DNA from 2 places in the Paeniglutamicibacter psychrophenolicus genome. Region 2 is predicted to be linked to the other one. Evidence: predicted binding sites of a transcription regulator. Region 2 holds the regulator's gene; the other holds the start of a gene.
What was found. Region 2 encodes HspR, which represses chaperone genes until heat shock. Its sites were predicted from a motif close to AAGTTGAGTCNNNNNGACTCAACTT; they were not measured.

Region 1: JOF46_RS02940 (ATP-dependent Clp protease ATP-binding subunit) is a predicted target of HspR. The motif match lies at 3,390-3,414, and genes of this name have one in related genera.

What each region holds. Positions count from the first base shown of each region.
Region 1 is NZ_JAGIOE010000001.1:678,808-687,282, reverse strand. It holds gene JOF46_RS02960 (flavin-containing monooxygenase) at 1-922, opposite strand, end outside; gene JOF46_RS02955 (SDR family oxidoreductase) at 919-1,764, opposite strand; gene JOF46_RS02950 (TetR/AcrR family transcriptional regulator) at 1,887-2,504, shown strand; gene JOF46_RS02945 (NAD(P)H-dependent oxidoreductase) at 2,652-3,206, opposite strand; gene JOF46_RS02940 (ATP-dependent Clp protease ATP-binding subunit) at 3,430-5,991, shown strand; gene JOF46_RS02935 (matrixin family metalloprotease) at 6,106-7,089, shown strand; gene JOF46_RS02930 (hypothetical protein) at 7,106-7,768, opposite strand; gene JOF46_RS02925 (DUF302 domain-containing protein) at 7,858-8,220, opposite strand.
Region 2 is NZ_JAGIOE010000001.1:1,833,348-1,841,822, forward strand. It holds gene JOF46_RS08165 (DEAD/DEAH box helicase) at 1-207, shown strand, start outside; gene JOF46_RS08170 (hypothetical protein) at 505-978, shown strand; gene dnaK (molecular chaperone DnaK) at 1,325-3,169, shown strand; gene JOF46_RS08180 (nucleotide exchange factor GrpE) at 3,184-3,741, shown strand; gene JOF46_RS08185 (DnaJ C-terminal domain-containing protein) at 3,930-4,898, shown strand; gene JOF46_RS08190 (heat shock protein transcriptional repressor HspR) at 4,998-5,429, shown strand; gene JOF46_RS08195 (alpha/beta hydrolase) at 5,460-6,368, shown strand; gene trmB (tRNA (guanosine(46)-N7)-methyltransferase TrmB) at 6,425-7,282, opposite strand; gene JOF46_RS08205 (polysaccharide deacetylase family protein) at 7,303-8,475, opposite strand, start outside.

The DNA of each region.
Region 1 (8,475 bases), 1.2 Mb from region 2:
TGAAGTTCACCCGGTCCTTCCCGAGCGAGGCGATGTTCGGCTTGGGCGTGATGGCCCCGTGGGCCAGCCGGTCCAGCACACGGCTGGAGATGGTGGGGTGGGACTGGGCGAACTTGTGGGTGGGTTCCGCCAGCCCGTAGCGGGACATCTTCCCGGTGTTCAGCCGCATCAGCGGCCTGGCCAGCGGCCAGCGCAGCCAGCCGGGCAACAGCTCGGAGGCGGCGGCCTGGTCGTAGGGCCGGCCAAAGACGTACTTGGGGATGATGTGTACGCCGCTGCGTGCGGCAAGCACCGTTGACTTGGCGCGGTAGGAGGCGTCGACCGCGATGTCCACGGCCGAGTTGCCCATGCCCAGGACCACGACGCGCTTTCCGTCCAGCTGCGCGTCGCTGTGGTAGGCATGCGAGTGGATCTGCTCCCCCTCGAATTCGTCCGCACCGGGGAAACCGGGGTCGGGCATCCGCGGATCCCAGTGGTGCCCGTTGGCAACGCAGACGTCGGTGTAGCGGCGGATCTCCCCGGTGCTGAGCCTGACCGCGAAGGTTCCCTCTGGAAGCCGCTCCACGTGGGCCACCCCCGTGTTGAAGGTGATCAGGTCCTTGAGCCCGAAGTGCTCCACATAGCTGTCGAAGTAGGCTGCCACATGATCGTGCCGCACGAAGTCGGGGAGGTCCTCGGGCATCGGGAAATCGGAGAACGCCATGCGCTTGCGCGACGTGTTGATGTGCAGGGTGTTGTAGGCGGCGGAGACCCCGTTGTTGTTGCCCCACACCCAGTTGCCACCCACCCGGTCCGAGAGCTCGAAGCAGTCGAAGTCCAGGCCGCGTTCGTTCAGCACCTTGATCATGGCGATCCCGCTGGCGCCGGCGCCGATCACGCAGATCCTCCGGGGAGTCGCTTCCCCGCTGTTGGATGTGTTCATGGTGTTTCCTTGTCTTCGTTTCCGGCGCGTACCAGGGTTGATTCGTAACGTTCCCTGGCCGCGGGGTTCGCCAGGGCGATCTGGTCCGGGACCATGGCGCGCAACACCGCATGCCGCGGACGTTCCGGCAGCAGCTCCACCACCCGGTACAGCGGTCCGATCCATGACGGGACGGTCACCTCGAAGCGAGGTTTCTGCACGGTTTTCACCACGGCGTCGGCCACGGCCCGCGGGCTGAGCAACGCAACCGAGCCGCTTGAGGTTCCGGCCGCCAACCGGGTGTCGACGACCGCGGGCATCACGACGCTCAGGTGCACCCCGCTGCCGTGAAGTTCGCTGTTGACCGCCTTGAGATAGCCAAGCACGGCATGCTTGCCGGCCGCATAGCTTGCCTCGCCTGCCGGCGCCAGCTTCGAGGAAGCCGAGGCCACCGTGAGGATGTGCCCCGAGCCCCTGCGGCGCATCGGTCCGGCCGCCAGCCGGACCCCTCGCATCACCCCGTGCACATTGACTTCGAACTGCCGGTGGATCGCGGCTTCGGGTTCCTCGTCGAACGGGCCCACCCACATCACCCCGGCATTGTTGACCAGCACGTCGATCGGGCCCAGCGCCAGTTCCGTCTGCTCCAGAAACTCCCGGAACGACGCGGTGCTGGTGACATCGAGCCCAAGCCCCAGGGCTCCGGGCAACAGTGCCGCAGCCTGGAGAACTTCTTCGTGGTCCAGGTCGCCGAGCGACACCTTGGCTCCGGCCTCGGCGAGCGCGCGGGCGATTTCGCGCCCGATCCCCCGGGCGGCCCCCGTCACGGCGACGACTTTGCCTTCAACCTGCGTCCTTGCCATTGGTTTTCCTCCCGGGCAACGCTTCACGGTCAATCTGACATACCGTCATGTCAGATATTTGCCCTAGCATTGCACGAATGGACCAGCATGGGAAGAGGACCGAGGGTAGACGTTATTCGGGCATGGATGCCGCAGACCGGATCTTGCGCCGGCGTGCCAGTCTGCTCGATGCCGCCCTCGAGCTCTTTGGCACCCAAGGCTATCTGGCCACGTCCGTCAAGGACCTTTGCACCCAGGCGGAATTGACCGAACGATACTTCTACGAATCCTTTCCGCGCCGCGAGGACCTGTTGCTCGACGTCTATTCGGGCCTGGTCGAACGGGTCTTCACGTTGACCATTGCGGCCATGGAAACCGCCGGAGACGACCGCCTGGTGCGCGCACGCCTGGGACTCGAGGCCTTCATCCGCTTCCTGCTGGAAGACGCCCGCAGGGCACGGGTGGTGTTGATCGAGGTCGTCGGGGTCTCCCCCGTCGTGGAGGACAGCCGAAATGCAGTGATGCACCGATTTGCCCAGGTTATCCTGGGTGCCTTCCTTACTCCGCCTGAAGGCGACCCCGCCGCCGCCACGCTGCCGCCGGAGGAGCTCGGCATGATGGCCACTGCATTGGTCGGTGCAGTGAACCACGTGCTGGCCGACTCGCTGGCCCGCGAGGGACGCCCGGATCCCGGGATGCTGGTCCGGGTTTGCGTCAGGCTCTTCGAGGCGTCCTACTCAAGCATTTTCCCGCGCGGCTAGCATTCCCGCCTGGCCGGACGCCAGCAGTGCCGATCCCTTCCCCCGCAGACGCTCCCGTTAACGCGCGCGTGGCGGGCACCTTGGGAAATGGTGCCCGCCACGCGCGGCGCATCGACCCCTTGCGGGACCAACACGGTCAATCTGGAATCAGTTGCTTTCGGCCACCGCGCGGATGCCCTCGAGTACCGCTGCGACCTGGCCGGCGACCTCCACGTCGTCCTTCGGGTGCAGGTCGGCGAAGCGGACCACCGAGTTCGGGATCGACAGCTTGACGTCCTCAAGGACGTTGGCGCCGGCGATGGCCAGCGCCTTGCGGGCCTCGTCCTGGGCCCAGACCCCGCCGTACTGGCCAAAGGCGGTGCCGATGACAGCTGCGGGCATGTCCTTGGCAACGCTGTTGCCGAACGGGCGCGAGAGCCAGTCGATGGCATTCTTCAGGACGGCGGGCATGGTGCCGTTGTATTCCGGGGAGACCAGCAGCAAGGCGTCGGCCTCGGCGGCAGCGGCGCGCAATTCAAGTGCCGCGGCGGGAACCTGGCCCTCGATGTCCTGGTCCTCGTTGTAGAACGGGATGTTCTCCAGTCCCGAGAAGACGTTGACCTCGACACCGGCGGGGGCGTTCAGGGCCGTGGCTTCGGCCAGCTGGCGGTTCGTCGATCCGTTGCGCAATGAACCGACGAGGGTGAGGACTGTGGTTGCCATGGGGGTCTCCTGTTTCTTGGCCTGCTATTCAAGCGTCACCCAAAACAACTGGCTCCGGTCTGCCGCGATTCCCGATCCGGCAGTGAATAGCGCCACACCCCGCGGGCCGTCGCTCCATCTCGCCGTCGGCGAACACGACCCGAGAGGGAAGGTGCTCGGGAATAACCTGTTGGCAACAGCGTTAACTTGAGTCAATGACACTCAAGTATCCATAGGAGGAAACATGCCAGCATTCTTTGGCCCGTCCGACGCCGGCAACGGCTCTTTCGAGGACTTCCTGGCGCGCTACCTGCAAGGCCAGCGCACCAGCCGCTTCGGGCGTCCCGTCGACATCACCCGGCTGCTCAGCCGCCACACGCACGAGGTGCTGACCCGTGCCGCGCAATTCGCCGTCGAACACGGCCACAGCGACATCGACGCGCTGCACCTGCTGCGCGTGATGCTCGAAACCGAACCCGTCGGCGAGGCGCTGCGCCGCTCGGGCGCGGACGCCGCGGCGATTGCCCGCGACGCCGAGCAGCGCCTGCCCGAATCCGGGCCGAAGCGCTCCGGTTCCACTCCCGCACTGACCCCATCGGCCCAGCGTGCGCTGCTGGATGCCTACCAGGTGGCCCGCGCCTTCGGCTCGACCTACATCGATCCCGAGCACCTGTTCCTGGCCTTCGTGCTGAACACCGAATCCCCCGCCGGGCAGGTCCTCTCCGCCGCCGGGGTCACCCCGCAATCCCTGCAGGCAGCCGCCGAGGGCACCGAACAGCCGGGCCACGGCACCGCACCGGAACCCCACTCCCCCACCAATAACGGGCCGGCCACCAAGGGACAGACCCCGATGCTGGAGAAGTTCGGCATGGACCTGACCGCCCGTGCCGCCGAGGACGGACTGGACCCGGTGATCGGCCGCGAAAAGGAGATTGAGCAGGCCATCGAGATCCTGGCCCGCCGCACCAAGAACAACCCGGTGCTGATCGGCGAGGCCGGCGTCGGCAAGACCGCCGTCGTCGAGGGACTGGCCCGAGCCATCGTCGCAGGCGAAGTCCCGGCCCAGCTGGCGGGCAAGCGCGTGGTCTCCCTCGACCTGCCCGCCATGGTCGCCGGCACCCGCTACCGCGGCGACTTCGAGGAACGCCTGACCCAGACCCTGGACGAGATCGCCGCCCAGGACGGCGAGGTGATCGTCTTCATCGACGAGCTGCACACCGTGGTCGGCGCCGGAGGCGGCGGGGGCGAGGGGTCCATGGACGCCGGCAACATCCTCAAGCCGCGACTGGCCCGCGGCGAGCTGCACCTGATCGGCGCCACCACGCTGGCCGAGTACCGGAAGGTGGAAAAGGACCCGGCCCTGGAACGCCGCTTCCAGCCGGTGACCATCGGCGAGCCCTCGATCGAGGACGCCGTGGCAATCCTGCACGGGCTCAAGGACCGCTACGCCCGGCACCACCAGGTGACCTACACCGACGAAGCGATCCGCGCCGCGGTCGAAATGTCGGCACGCTACGTGACCGATCGGTTCCTGCCGGACAAGGCCATCGACCTGATCGACACGGCCGGGGCCAGGCTGGGCCTGAAGCGCCCCGCCGGTGTGGACACCCAGGCGCTGGCGTCGCGGATCGCCGAGCTGGGCGCCGACAAGGACCGGGCTGTGGCCGAGGAGCGCTACGAGGACGCCTCGAGGCTGCGCGACGAGGCCGAGGAGCTGGGCGCCCGCCTGGCCGAGGCACGGGAGGGTGCCGCGGGCACCCCGTCGGCGGTGGTCAACGAGACCCAGATCGCCGAGGTCATCGCCCGTGCCACGGGCATTCCCGCCGCGCGGCTGACCAAGGACGAGAAGGGACGCCTGGCCCGCCTCGAGGAAGAGCTGCACGAGCGGGTCGTCGGGCAGGATGATGCCGTGGCGGCCGTCGCCAAGGCGGTGCGGCGTTCCCGCACCGGGCTGGGCGACGAGGGCAAGCCGGTGGGCAGCTTCCTGTTCCTGGGCCCCACCGGCGTGGGCAAGACCGAGCTGGCCAAGGCCCTGGCCGAATCGCTCTTCGGCGACGAGTCGGCCATGGTCAGGTTCGACATGAGCGAGTTCGGCGAGCGCCACACGGTCTCCCGGCTCGTTGGTGCCCCTCCGGGATACGTCGGCTACGACGAGGCCGGGCAGCTGACCGAGCGCGTGCGCCGGCGCCCATACTCGGTGGTGCTGCTGGACGAGGTGGAGAAGGCGCACCCGGACGTATTCAACCTGCTGCTGCAGGTGCTCGACGACGGCCGGCTCACCGACGGGCAGGGCCGCACCGTGGACTTCCGCAACACTGTCATCATCATGACCTCCAACCTGGGCTCGGAGTTCCTGGCCAGCCGCGGTGCTCCGCTGGGCTTCGGGTCCGACTCCGGGGCAGGGTCCGAGCGCGAGCTGCGCGCCAAGGTGATGGGCCGGCTGCGCGAGACCATGCGTCCGGAATTCCTGAACCGGATCGACGAGACGGTGCTGTTCCGCAAACTCGAGGCCGAGCAGCTGCGTTCGATCGTGCGGCTGCAGCTGCGCCGCACCGAGGCCCGGCTCGCCGCCCACGGCATCGGGCTTGACGTCGACGAGGCGGCGGTGGCCTGGATCGCCGAGGCCGGCCACGAGCCGGAGTTCGGTGCCAGGCCGCTGCGCCGGGTGATCTCCCGCGAGCTCGACGACAGGGTCGCAGACCTGCTGGTCACCGACGAGCTGGCAACCGGCGGGACAGTGGTGGTGACCGCGGTCGAGTCGGGCCTGCGGGTCTCGGCCTATCGGGACGCGGCGCTCGCGGCGTAGCAAAACCCCTGAGGGGCGGAAAAGCACTGCTTTTCCGCCCCCTTTGTTGCGCCCTGGCCTAAGCTGGGCCATGTGGGATTGGGGACCCGCACTGGCACAATCTTTGGGGGAAGAATGCCGCATCAAAAACCATGGAGCCAGGAACCCGAATTCGGGAACCGGGGCGGGCAACCGCTGCGCGCACCCAGCGGCCGGGTTCCGCAATGGGCGCTTGACGAGGCTGCACACCGGGCGGAGGCGCGGGAACCCGTGACCCGGGTCGTTCCGCTGCGAAGGACCGCACGCAGCTCGTTCCGCCGGCGCCGACGGCTTCCACGCCGCGGCTGGAACCTGGGCGTGGTCATTGCCCTGCTGGTGGGCCTCTACTACAGCCCGGTATTGCTCGAGCGCTACGTCATGCCTGCGCTGATCCCGATGGTTCCCTCATCCACCGTGCCGCCGCGCGGCGTCGATGCGGCTGCCGCGCCTTTGGGCACGCCGCCAGCCGGAACCGGGTCCGGGTCATTCCGGCTGCAGGAGTCCCCGGACCCCGGCCAGACCTTCGTCGCCTACGATCCCTGCCGACCCATACGCTACGTCATCCGCGCGGAGGACTCCCCCGTTGGCGGCGAGACCCTGATCCACCAGGCGGTCGGCGAGATTTCCGCCGCCACCGGGTTGCGCTTCATCTACGACGGGCCCACCACCGAAGGGCCAAGCGGGGAACGCGAACGGTACCAGCCCCAGCGCTACGGCAAGCGTTGGGCACCGCTTCTGATCGTGTGGTCGAACCCTGCCGAAACACCCCGCCTCGCCGGGGACGTGGGCGGGCTGGGCGGCAGCGACTACGCCCACACCCCCGGGCATCCGGTGGTCTACGTGGCCGGCCAGGTGATGCTGGATGCACCAGACATGTCCCGGTTCCTCGCATACCCCGGCGGCGCCACCTTGGTCCGCGCGGTCATCATGCACGAGCTCGGCCATGTGGTGGGGCTGGCACACGTGGAGGACCCGAGCCAGCTGATGTACGGCGACGGAAACAACCTGACGACGCTGGCTGACGGGGACCGTGCCGGGCTGGCTCTGCTGGGCACCGGGGCCTGCGTGCCGCAGCTGTAGCAGCCGCGCATCAAGGTCAGCCGGGGAAACCGAAGCAGGGGAAGAAGCCCTCGACGCCCGGCCGGGCCACCTCCACGCAGTTCGCCTTGACCAGTTCCAGGCTGGCAGCCGGATCGGTTCCCGACACCGAGCGTCCAGCGACCTTGACGCTGATGTCGGCGACCGCATCGCGGCGCAGGTTGTTGTCGACCGCGACGACGTTGCCCTCCGGGAAGTGGTCCGGGTTGCTGATGACGGTGTGCTCCAGCTCGCCGGTCCCGATCCAGGCAGCGTCCAGTTTCATGGTGACCGGATTGCCGTCGGAGTCCGTGCCCTCCATGGTGGTTGACACCGAGGCGTTGCGCAGCCTCGGGTCTGCCACCAGTTCGGCCATGCTCCTGGCCTCGAACATGATTCCCCCGCCGCCGCCGGCGGCTGCTGCCGGTTCTGCGCAGGTGTCGGAGATGCGCACGGCGACATCTGTCAGGCCTTGCTTGTTGACAGGTCCCGGCTGCGAGGCAAACATGCCGGTGCTCGAGGAGAGAAATACCTCCGTCAGTTCACAGCCGTCCTCCACGGCCACATACGCACCCCCATGCGTGGAGGAAATCACATGGTAGATGTTCGGCGCCGCAGTCGCCGGACCGACCCCCAGCGGCACCAATGCCAAGACCGCAAGCACGGCCAACGAGCGCTTCATGGTGTACTCCCCTCACGCGTGACACCTACAGGGTAGGGCCCGGAGGGCCCGCGTTCAATGGCCGAAACCCTCCTGCGCAACATAACCCGTCAGGTGCCGCGCAGCCGCTCCAGCGCCGCCTTCAAGCGGGTGTCCGCGTCGGTCGCGACCTCGCGGATGGCCGGGTTGCCACTGATCCGGGCCAGCAGCTGCGCGTCGATGGTCTCGGTGGTGGTTTCGGTCGAGTCCGCTGCCCGACGGATGACGCCGTTCAAGGGCAACCGTGCCCCGAACATGGGTTCGGTCAGGAGCCCCCGATTGGCAAGATGCGGATTCCATGCACCCAAAACCAGGTAGCGACCGATCCTGTCGGCCGATTCCGGGCAGATGTTCGCCCCCAAGACCGCATGCACGTCAATCTCGGTCAACGCCCCGAAACCCTGTCGACCCAAGGCATCCTTCGTTTTGGCCACAGCTTCCTTCCATGCCAGCGAAACGGTGATGCTGCGTGTAGCCCGTTTCCGTGGTCCTCCCGCTGCGCATCGCGCGTCGAAGTGTCGGTGTTTGCGGCCAAGCCTGGCCGCGTTCGTCGCAGCTGTCTGTCCCGCGCAGGGAACCAGTGCGGCCACTTTCCCGCCCAAGGAAGCCGTCCCTTTACATGCTCGAAGCCTCTCTGCTAATGTCCAACTCAGCGGCCATTTTTGGTCGCGTTACTGGGGAAACAACTT
Region 2 (8,475 bases):
CGCAGCCCCGTTCCGAACCGCGGTTCGGCAGCGGCACGCAACAACTCGGGCCAGCGCCAAGGGTCGGGTGCCGGCTCCCGCCCGCGCGGCGGCAACACCATCGCCGAGGCACTGGGTGCCTCCAAGGTGGAAGCCGCAACCGGTGCAGGTCGTGGACGCGGTCCGCGCCGCGCCTCGGCTCCGGCCTCGAACGGCCGCAACTTCTAGGATCGTTCCGGCCACCGCTGGTGGCCAGCCTGATCCAACAGGTGGGCCCGGGAATGCAACAATCGTTGCAATCCCGGGCCCACCTGGCATTTAAGGAACGCTCGGCGAGGTTTGCGGAATCATCCCTTTGATTGAATCCGGTCCGGTCCCGGCCCCGGGAGATCATCCTTTGGATGCCCGGAGCGGGCGGAAAGAACCAATAATCTGGGGAAATGACACCGCGGCAAGCACTCGAATCATTCGATCCGCAGGCAAACCGCGCAGACGACCGCGACCTGACGACATTGGAGACCCACCTTGATTGAATCGCTGCAGCAGTTCACCGCCGAATTCCCGCCCGCACTGCAGTGGCTCGCCGTGATGCTGGCCGCGGCCGTCCCCTTCATCGAGTCCTACTTCGGCTCGGCGCTCGGAGTGGTCATCGGGATCAACCCGGTGATTGCAGTGGGGGCCGCTGTCATTGGAAACGTCGCCTCGATGCTCCTGCTGGTCAACGGGGCCCACCTGGTGCGCCGGAAGGTTGCCAAGGAGAATGCCTCCCCGTCGGTGAAGTACGCCAAGTTGCGTTCGGCGTTCGACAAGTACGGCATCGCCGGCGTCAGCCTGTTGGGGCAGACCATCCTGCCAAGCCAGATCACCTCGGCAGCGCTGGTGTCCTTCGGCGCCGCCAAGGAAAAGGTGATCTTCTGGCAGGTCATTTCCATCATCCTGTGGGGTGCGGCATTCGGCCTGCTTGCCTACCTCGGTGTGGACCTGGTCCTGGCTCGCTGACCCGGTCGGCCTCGCGCGGTGGCCGCACGGTATGTTGCGGGCCGAGCGCTCCCGTGGCGTCCAGCCCCGGATGAAGGCCGGTTCCACGGCACCGGCAAAAGGCCTTTCCCGCATGATCTCTGCCGGCGAACAGCGTTCACAGCAAACTCCAAGTTCCCCGGAATTCCGGGGAACTTTTGTTGGTTTCGGGATTGAATCCACGCCTCAACGGCAAAGTTGAGCCATGCGCGCTCAACTTTGAATTGACATCGATTTTGCGGTGGGTAAACTTGAGTCCAGAACGCTCAACCGATTTGAATCGTGCTGGCGTTGGAACATTTTCCCAAGGTAATGAAGGAGCATCCCCATGTCACGTGCCGTAGGTATTGACCTCGGAACCACCAACTCCGTTGTATCCGTCCTCGAAGGTGGCGAGCCCACCGTCATCGCCAACGCCGAAGGCAACCGCACCACCCCGTCGGTCGTTGCCTTCGCCAAGAGCGGCGAGGTCCTGGTTGGCGACATCGCCAAGCGCCAGGCCGTGAACAACATCGATCGCACCATCGCCTCGGTCAAGCGCCACATGGGCACCGACTGGTCGGTCGCCATTGACGACAAGAAGTACACCGCGCAGGAAATCTCCGCACGTACCCTGATGAAGCTCAAGACCGACGCCGAGTCGTACCTGGGCGAGAAGGTCACCGACGCGGTCATCACCGTGCCGGCATACTTCAACGACGCCGAGCGCCAGGCCACCAAGGAGGCCGGCGAGATCGCGGGCCTGAACGTCCTGCGCATTGTCAACGAGCCGACCGCAGCCGCCCTGGCCTACGGCCTGGACAAGGGCAAGGAAGACGAGCTCATCCTGGTCTTCGACCTCGGCGGCGGAACCTTCGACGTCTCCCTGCTGGAAGTCGGCAAGGACGAAGACGACTTCTCCACCATCCAGGTGCGTTCCACCTCGGGCGACAACCGCCTCGGCGGCGACGACTGGGACCAACGCGTCGTTGACTGGCTGCTGGCCCAGGCCAAGCAGAAGGGCGCAGACCTGTCCAAGGACAAGATCGCCCTGCAGCGCCTGAAGGAAGCAGCGGAGCAGGCCAAGAAGGAACTCTCCTCGGCCACCTCCACCAACATCTCCCTGCAGTACCTCTCGGTCACCGCCGACGGCCCGGTCCACCTGGACGAGCACCTCTCGCGCGCCAAGTTCCAGGAACTGACCAACGACCTGCTCGAGCGCACCCGCAAGCCGTTCAAGGACGTCATCGCCGAAGCCGGCGTGAAGGTCTCCGAGATCGCCCACGTGATCCTCGTCGGCGGCTCGACCCGCATGCCCGCAGTTGTCGAACTGGTCAAGGAACTGGCCGGCAAGGACGCCAACAAGGGTGTCAACCCGGACGAGGTCGTCGCCGTTGGCGCCGCACTGCAGGCCGGCGTGCTGAAGGGCGAGCGCAAGGACGTGCTGCTCATCGACGTCACCCCGCTGTCCCTGGGCATCGAAACCAAGGGTGGTGTGATGACCAAGCTGATCGAGCGCAACACCGCGATCCCGACCAAGCGTTCGGAGACCTTCACCACCGCCGAGGACAACCAGCCGTCGGTTTCCATCCAGGTCTTCCAGGGCGAGCGCGAGTTCACCCGCGACAACAAGGCCCTGGGCACCTTCGAGCTGACCGGCATCGCGCCGGCACCGCGCGGCATCCCGCAGGTCGAGGTCACCTTCGACATCGACGCCAACGGCATCGTGCACGTCTCGGCCAAGGACAAGGGCACCGGCGTCGAGCAGTCGATGACCATCACCGGCGGCACCGCGCTGTCCAAGGACGACATCGACCGCATGGTCCGCGAAGCCGAGGAGCACGCCTCCGAGGACAAGGCCCGCCGCGAGGCAGCCGAAGTCCGCAACGCCGCCGAGCAGTCTGCATACTCTGTCGACAAGCTCATCAAGGACAATGCCGACAAGCTGCCCGAAGAGGTCAAGACCGAGGTCCAGGCCGACGTCGACGCGCTGAAGGCCGCCCTTGAGAAGCAGGACAACGACGACGAGGTCAAGGCCGCGTACGAGAAGCTGCAGGCTTCGCAGACCAAGCTGGGCGAGGCCATCTACTCGCAGGCACAGTCCGAGGGCGCAGCAGCCGACGATGCCGAGGCCCCGAACGCCGAAGAGGACATCGTCGACGCCGAGGTCATCGACGAAGACGAAAAGAAGTAAGGGGCGCATCAACCATGTCAGAGGAAAACCACGACGAGGGCATCTCCAAGGACGAGGTGACCCCCGTTGACGAGGCCCACGACTCGGGCGACGCGTTGAGCCAGGCCGAAGCCATCCTCAACGAGGCCGCGGCCGACGCCGAGGCGCCGGAGGCAAGCGACAAGGAAGCCGAATTGCGCGACGACCTGTTGCGCCTGCAGGCCGAGTACGTCAACTACCGCAAGCGCGTCGAGCGCGACCGCGACGTGGCACGCGACGTCGCCGTGCAGTCGGTGTTCGTCAACCTGCTGCCGGTGCTTGACGACATCGATGCGGCCCGCGCCCACGGAGACCTGGTCGATGGACCCTTCGCCTCGATCGCCAACAAGCTCGACGCAGTGCTCGAGGGCCTCGGCCTGGAGCGCATCGCCGAGGCCGGTGTCGCCTTCGACCCGAACATCCACGAGGCGCTGATCCAGCAGCCGCACGCGGAGATCCCGGCGGACCACGTGGCCCAGGTGCTGCGCACCGGGTTCAAGAAGGGCGAACGCATCCTGCGCGCAGCCCAGGTGATTGTTTCCCTCGGGGAGTAAACACCACCGGCAACGACTGCAGCAATGCAGCAATTGCACCACCGTATGCGGCGGATCGCCTCGCTTCCCCTTCGCGGGAACCGGCGATCCGCCGCACACTTGGTGAAGCACCACCCACAGATTTCTGGTCCGCCGCGAATTTCCGGCGGGCCGCCCACAACGAATTTCACCACCAAAGGAGGCGCCTGATGGCAAGTCAGGACTGGGTCGAAAAGGATTTCTACGCCATTCTTGGCGTCTCCAAGGACGCCAGCGACGCGGACATCAAGAAGGCGTACCGGAAGCTTGCCCGCAAGCACCACCCGGACACCAACGCCGGGGACCCCGCGTCCGAGCGCAAGTTCAAGGACATCACCGAGGCGCACTCGGTGCTCTCGGACCCAGAGGACCGCCAGCAATACGACGCCATCCGTGCCATGGGCTCCGGGGCGCGCTTCAGCGCCGGCGGCCAGGGCGGCGCACCGGGCAACGGCGGATTCGAGGACGTCTTCTCCAACCTCTTCGGCGGCGGCGGAGGCGGAGGAAGCCGACGCGGCGGCCAGGTGCCGCCGGAATTCGCCGACCTCTTTGGCGGCGGGGGCGGCTTCGGCGGCTTCGGCCAGCAGGCGCCGCGCAAGGGCGCGGACCGCACCGCAAGCACCACCATTTCCTTCGCCGGTTCCATGAAGGGAACCACCATCGGCCTGCGCGAGGCCAACGGCGAGGTCATCGACGTGCGGATCCCCGCGGGGATCAAGGACGGGCAGTCGGTGCGCGTGCGCGGCAAGGGCTCACCCGGTTCCGCCGGCGCCGGCGACCTGATCGTCAAGGTCACCGTCAACCCGCACCCGGTCTTCATCCGCGAAGACAACAACATCCGCATCCACGTCCCGGTCACCTTCGACGAGGCCGCACTGGGCGGACAGATCGAGGTGCCGACACTGACCGGGGAAAGTGTCAAGATGAAGGTCCCCGCGGGATCGGCAACCGGGCGCACGCTGCGCCTCAAGGGCCGCGGCGTCAAGACCTCCAAGGCCACCGGAGACCTGCTGGTCACCCTGGACGTGGTGGTCCCGCAGAACCTCTCCAAGGAAGCCAAGGCAGCCGTCGAGGCCTTCGCCGAGGCAACCAAGGGCGAGAACCCGCGCGAGGCACTGGTCTCCCGGGCAAAACTCTAAGCACCTCCAGGCCCCGCGCCGCTTGACCGGCGACGCGGGGCCATTGGCCCCACCGGGGAATTGGCTACGGTGGATGAAACCGGATGAAAGGCAGGGATCATGGGCAATGACCGACTAAGGCCGATCTTCGTCATTTCAGTTGCAGCCGAATTGGCCGACATGCACCCCCAGACGCTGCGCCAATACGACCGCCTCGGCCTGGTTTCCCCCTCCCGCCAGGGCGGCAAGCAACGCCGGTACTCCGAGCACGACGTGGAACTGCTGCGCGAGATCCAGCGCCTGTCCAAGGACGGGGTCTCGCTGGAAGGCATCAGGCGCATCATGGCCCTGGAAAACCAGGTCGCGGCCCTGCGCATGCGGATCGGCGAACTGAGCAACGAGGTTTTCGCCCTGCGCAGCGCCCACCAGGCCGCGGGCCTGGGACGCGTCTTTGCCGCCGGGAGCACCGGGGACGTGGTCTCCCTGGCCCGGGGGCAGCGCCCGCGCGGCCGCAGCCAGGCCGTGGTGGTATGGAAACCACGAGGCAAGTAGCCACTGGCGATGCCGGGCGAAGGCGGTGCCATGCCGGTGCGTGAGAGCTACGCCCGGCTCTCCGGCGCGGCCCAGCGCCGCTTCGAGGCGTTGTGCAAGATCCGCGGACGGCTGCGCACCAGCCACCGCCAGGCCCTCGACGGGACAGCCCATGCGCTGCGCCCCGGAGCCATGGACCCGGCCATTCCCGCACGCCACCTGCTGTACCTGGATTTGTCCGGCCGCGAGCCGCTGGCCGCGGTCGCCGTGGGCGACCTGGACACCGCCACGCACGTGACCTTCCAGCTTTCCGGAACCGGGATCAGGGCGCGCAACGCGATGTGGGGCAGCGTCAGGGAAGCCGGACAGCTCTACCTGGAACAACGCAAGGTCGGGATCGCCGAACCCGCGGTGGTCGCATGGCTGGGCTACCCCGCCCCGAACCTGGCCAGCGCCCTGCTGGACACTGCCGCCCGGCGGGGCCTGCATCGGCTCGGACAGGACCTGGGCACCTTTGCCCGCCTGAGGCCCGATGCCCCGCACCTGGCACTCGAAGCCCACTCCTACGCCGCCACGCTTGCCGCCCAGGTGCTCGATCCGGCATCCGGGTACGCGGTCCACGCCCAGGCGCTGGCCACGATCGGTTCCGCCGGGATTCCCCGGCACCTGTCCCGCAGCCCGGGGCGGCTGAACGTCCCGCCACAAAACATCTACGAGGCCGTCGCCCCCGGCGACCGATTGGCGTGGTTCGGCCGCGCGCTCTCGGGCCGCAAGCTGCTTTCGGGGCACCGGTTTAGCGTCGGTGCCATCCCGGAGCTGGGACTGCATGCCGCCACCGGGCACAACACCTCCCAGCACCTTCCGGGGGATCCGCGTTCGCCCCGGGGCTACCGGGACCCCGGCACGCTGTGCCTGCGCAACCTGGCGTTGATCACCACCGGGCAGCAACCCCTGGCTTAAGCACGGCGGGCGGTGCCGGGGAGAAGCCCGACACCGCCCGCAGCAACACCGACCGGCTACAGCGCCTTGCGGTAGGCCAGATCGAAGATCATCCGGCCGGCCTTGAGCGCCTTGCCCTCGAAGCTGGTCAACGTGCGGCCCTCGAAGCGGGGAGCCCAGCCCCCGCGCTCGTCGATGAATTCGGGATCCTTCTCGTCCTTCTCCAGGCCCAAGCGGCGGACCTTGGTGAGGTTGCTGTCCTCGCCGGCAAGCTCGCCCGGGTGCAGGCTGGTGAACGCGTCGGCCGCGTCAAAGACCTCGCGCATCTGCTCGGCGTAGTTGGACCAGTCGGTGGCGAGGCGGACCACGCCGCCGGGGACCAGTACGCGCTCAAGCTTCTTCACAAACGAATCCTTGATCAGGCGGCGCTTGTGGTGGCGGATCTTGTGCCACGGGTCGGAGAAGAAGATCCAGACCTCGTCGGCCGAGGCCGCCGGGAGCATCGAGTCCAGGACCTCCGGTGCGTTTGCCTGGACCGCGCGCACATTGGTCAGCTCGTTGTTTTCCACCCGCACCATAAGCGCTGCCAGCCCGGGACGGTAGACCTCGACGGCCAGGAAGTCCTTGTCGCGGTGCTCGCTGGCTGCATAGGCCATGGCTTCGCCCAGGCCCGAGCCGATCTCCACGATCAGCGGGGCCTTGCGGCCGTAGATGGCCTCTTGGTCGAACTGGTAGCCCTCGGCCACGGAGGTGTCGGCCTGCTCGCGCGGCGGCTCGATGATGTACTTTTGGGCGGTGCGTTCCCAGGCGTCGGCACGGCGGCCCTGCAGGCGGTTGCCACGGCGGACAAACGAGACTGGTTCGGTTCGGTAAAAGGCGAGGTCTTCGACGGCGCGGCCGCTGACCGGCATCTTGCGCTCTGGGGGAATGCTCATGGGCTTAAGGGTAGCGAACTTCACCGGGTGGCTTTGGCGCCCTTGGCACCGGATGCTTTTGCCGGTTGCGGGGCGCGGGCGTAGCTCTCCCCGGCCTTGAGCCCCGAATCGCCCATGAGCTCGGTGACCGTGACAAAGGTGTAGCCCTTGGCGCGCAGGCCGGAAAGGATCTTGGGGACCGCCGCCACGGTGCTGGAATGAATGTCGTGCATCAACACGATCGACCCCGGTGTGGTCTGGGAAATCGCGGCGTCGACGACCTTTTCGGTGTTGCGGTGCTTCCAGTCCAGGGTGTCGACGTCCCACAGGATCACCGGGGTGCTCGCGAGCCGGTCGCTGATGGAGTTGTGTGCGCCGTAGGGAGGGCGCATCAGGGCGGCAGGCTGGTCGATGGCCTGGGTGATCGCTGCATTGGTGCGGTCAATCTCACGTTGGATCTGGGCCGAGGACAGCGAGGTGAGCGACCGGTGGTTCCACGTGTGGTTCCCGATTTCGTGGCCCTCGGCCACCATGCGGGCCAGGATCTCGGGCCGCAGCTTGGCGTTGGGGCCGGTGACGAAGAACGTGGAGGGCGCGTTGCCCTCGCGCAGGGTGTCGAGCAGTTTCCCGGTCTTCGGGCCCGGTCCGTCGTCGAAGGTCAATGCCACGCACTTTGTAGCAGTGCAGTCGACGGCACGTTGCGCCGGCCGGTTGCGGCCGGCCCCATCGGGTTCGGTGCCGGCATCGGGAGCGGATTCCGGAGTTGTCGCCGCGACACCGCCGTCGGGTGCCTGGCTGGCACGGTCCTGCAGCAGGCCCAGCTGGACCCGGGGGCTCGGAGACGTTGCGGCGGTGCGGGCCAGGGTTCCGAATCCTGAGAGCAGCGAGGCAACGTGCCCGGCATCGACCTTCACGACGATTGGGCCGGCCGAGTCGGGGCCGACGCTGTTGTCATCGAATTCCACCAGGGCGTTTCCGTACGCATCGAAATTCACGGAGTCCAGCCAGGCATCATCGAGGTCCATCAGGCTCCCGACAAAGACCCTGGGGTCGGCGGTTGCGGCCTGGGCGACGAATTCCTTGAACTGCGCCCAGTCCTCGTCGCTGTCAAACAAATCCCTGGTTCCCAGTGCCGCGGGTGCGTCCTGGTCGAACCACTGAGTCAAGTACCGGGTCCCGGCACCAGCGCCGGTGGACTCATAGGTGTTGACCCG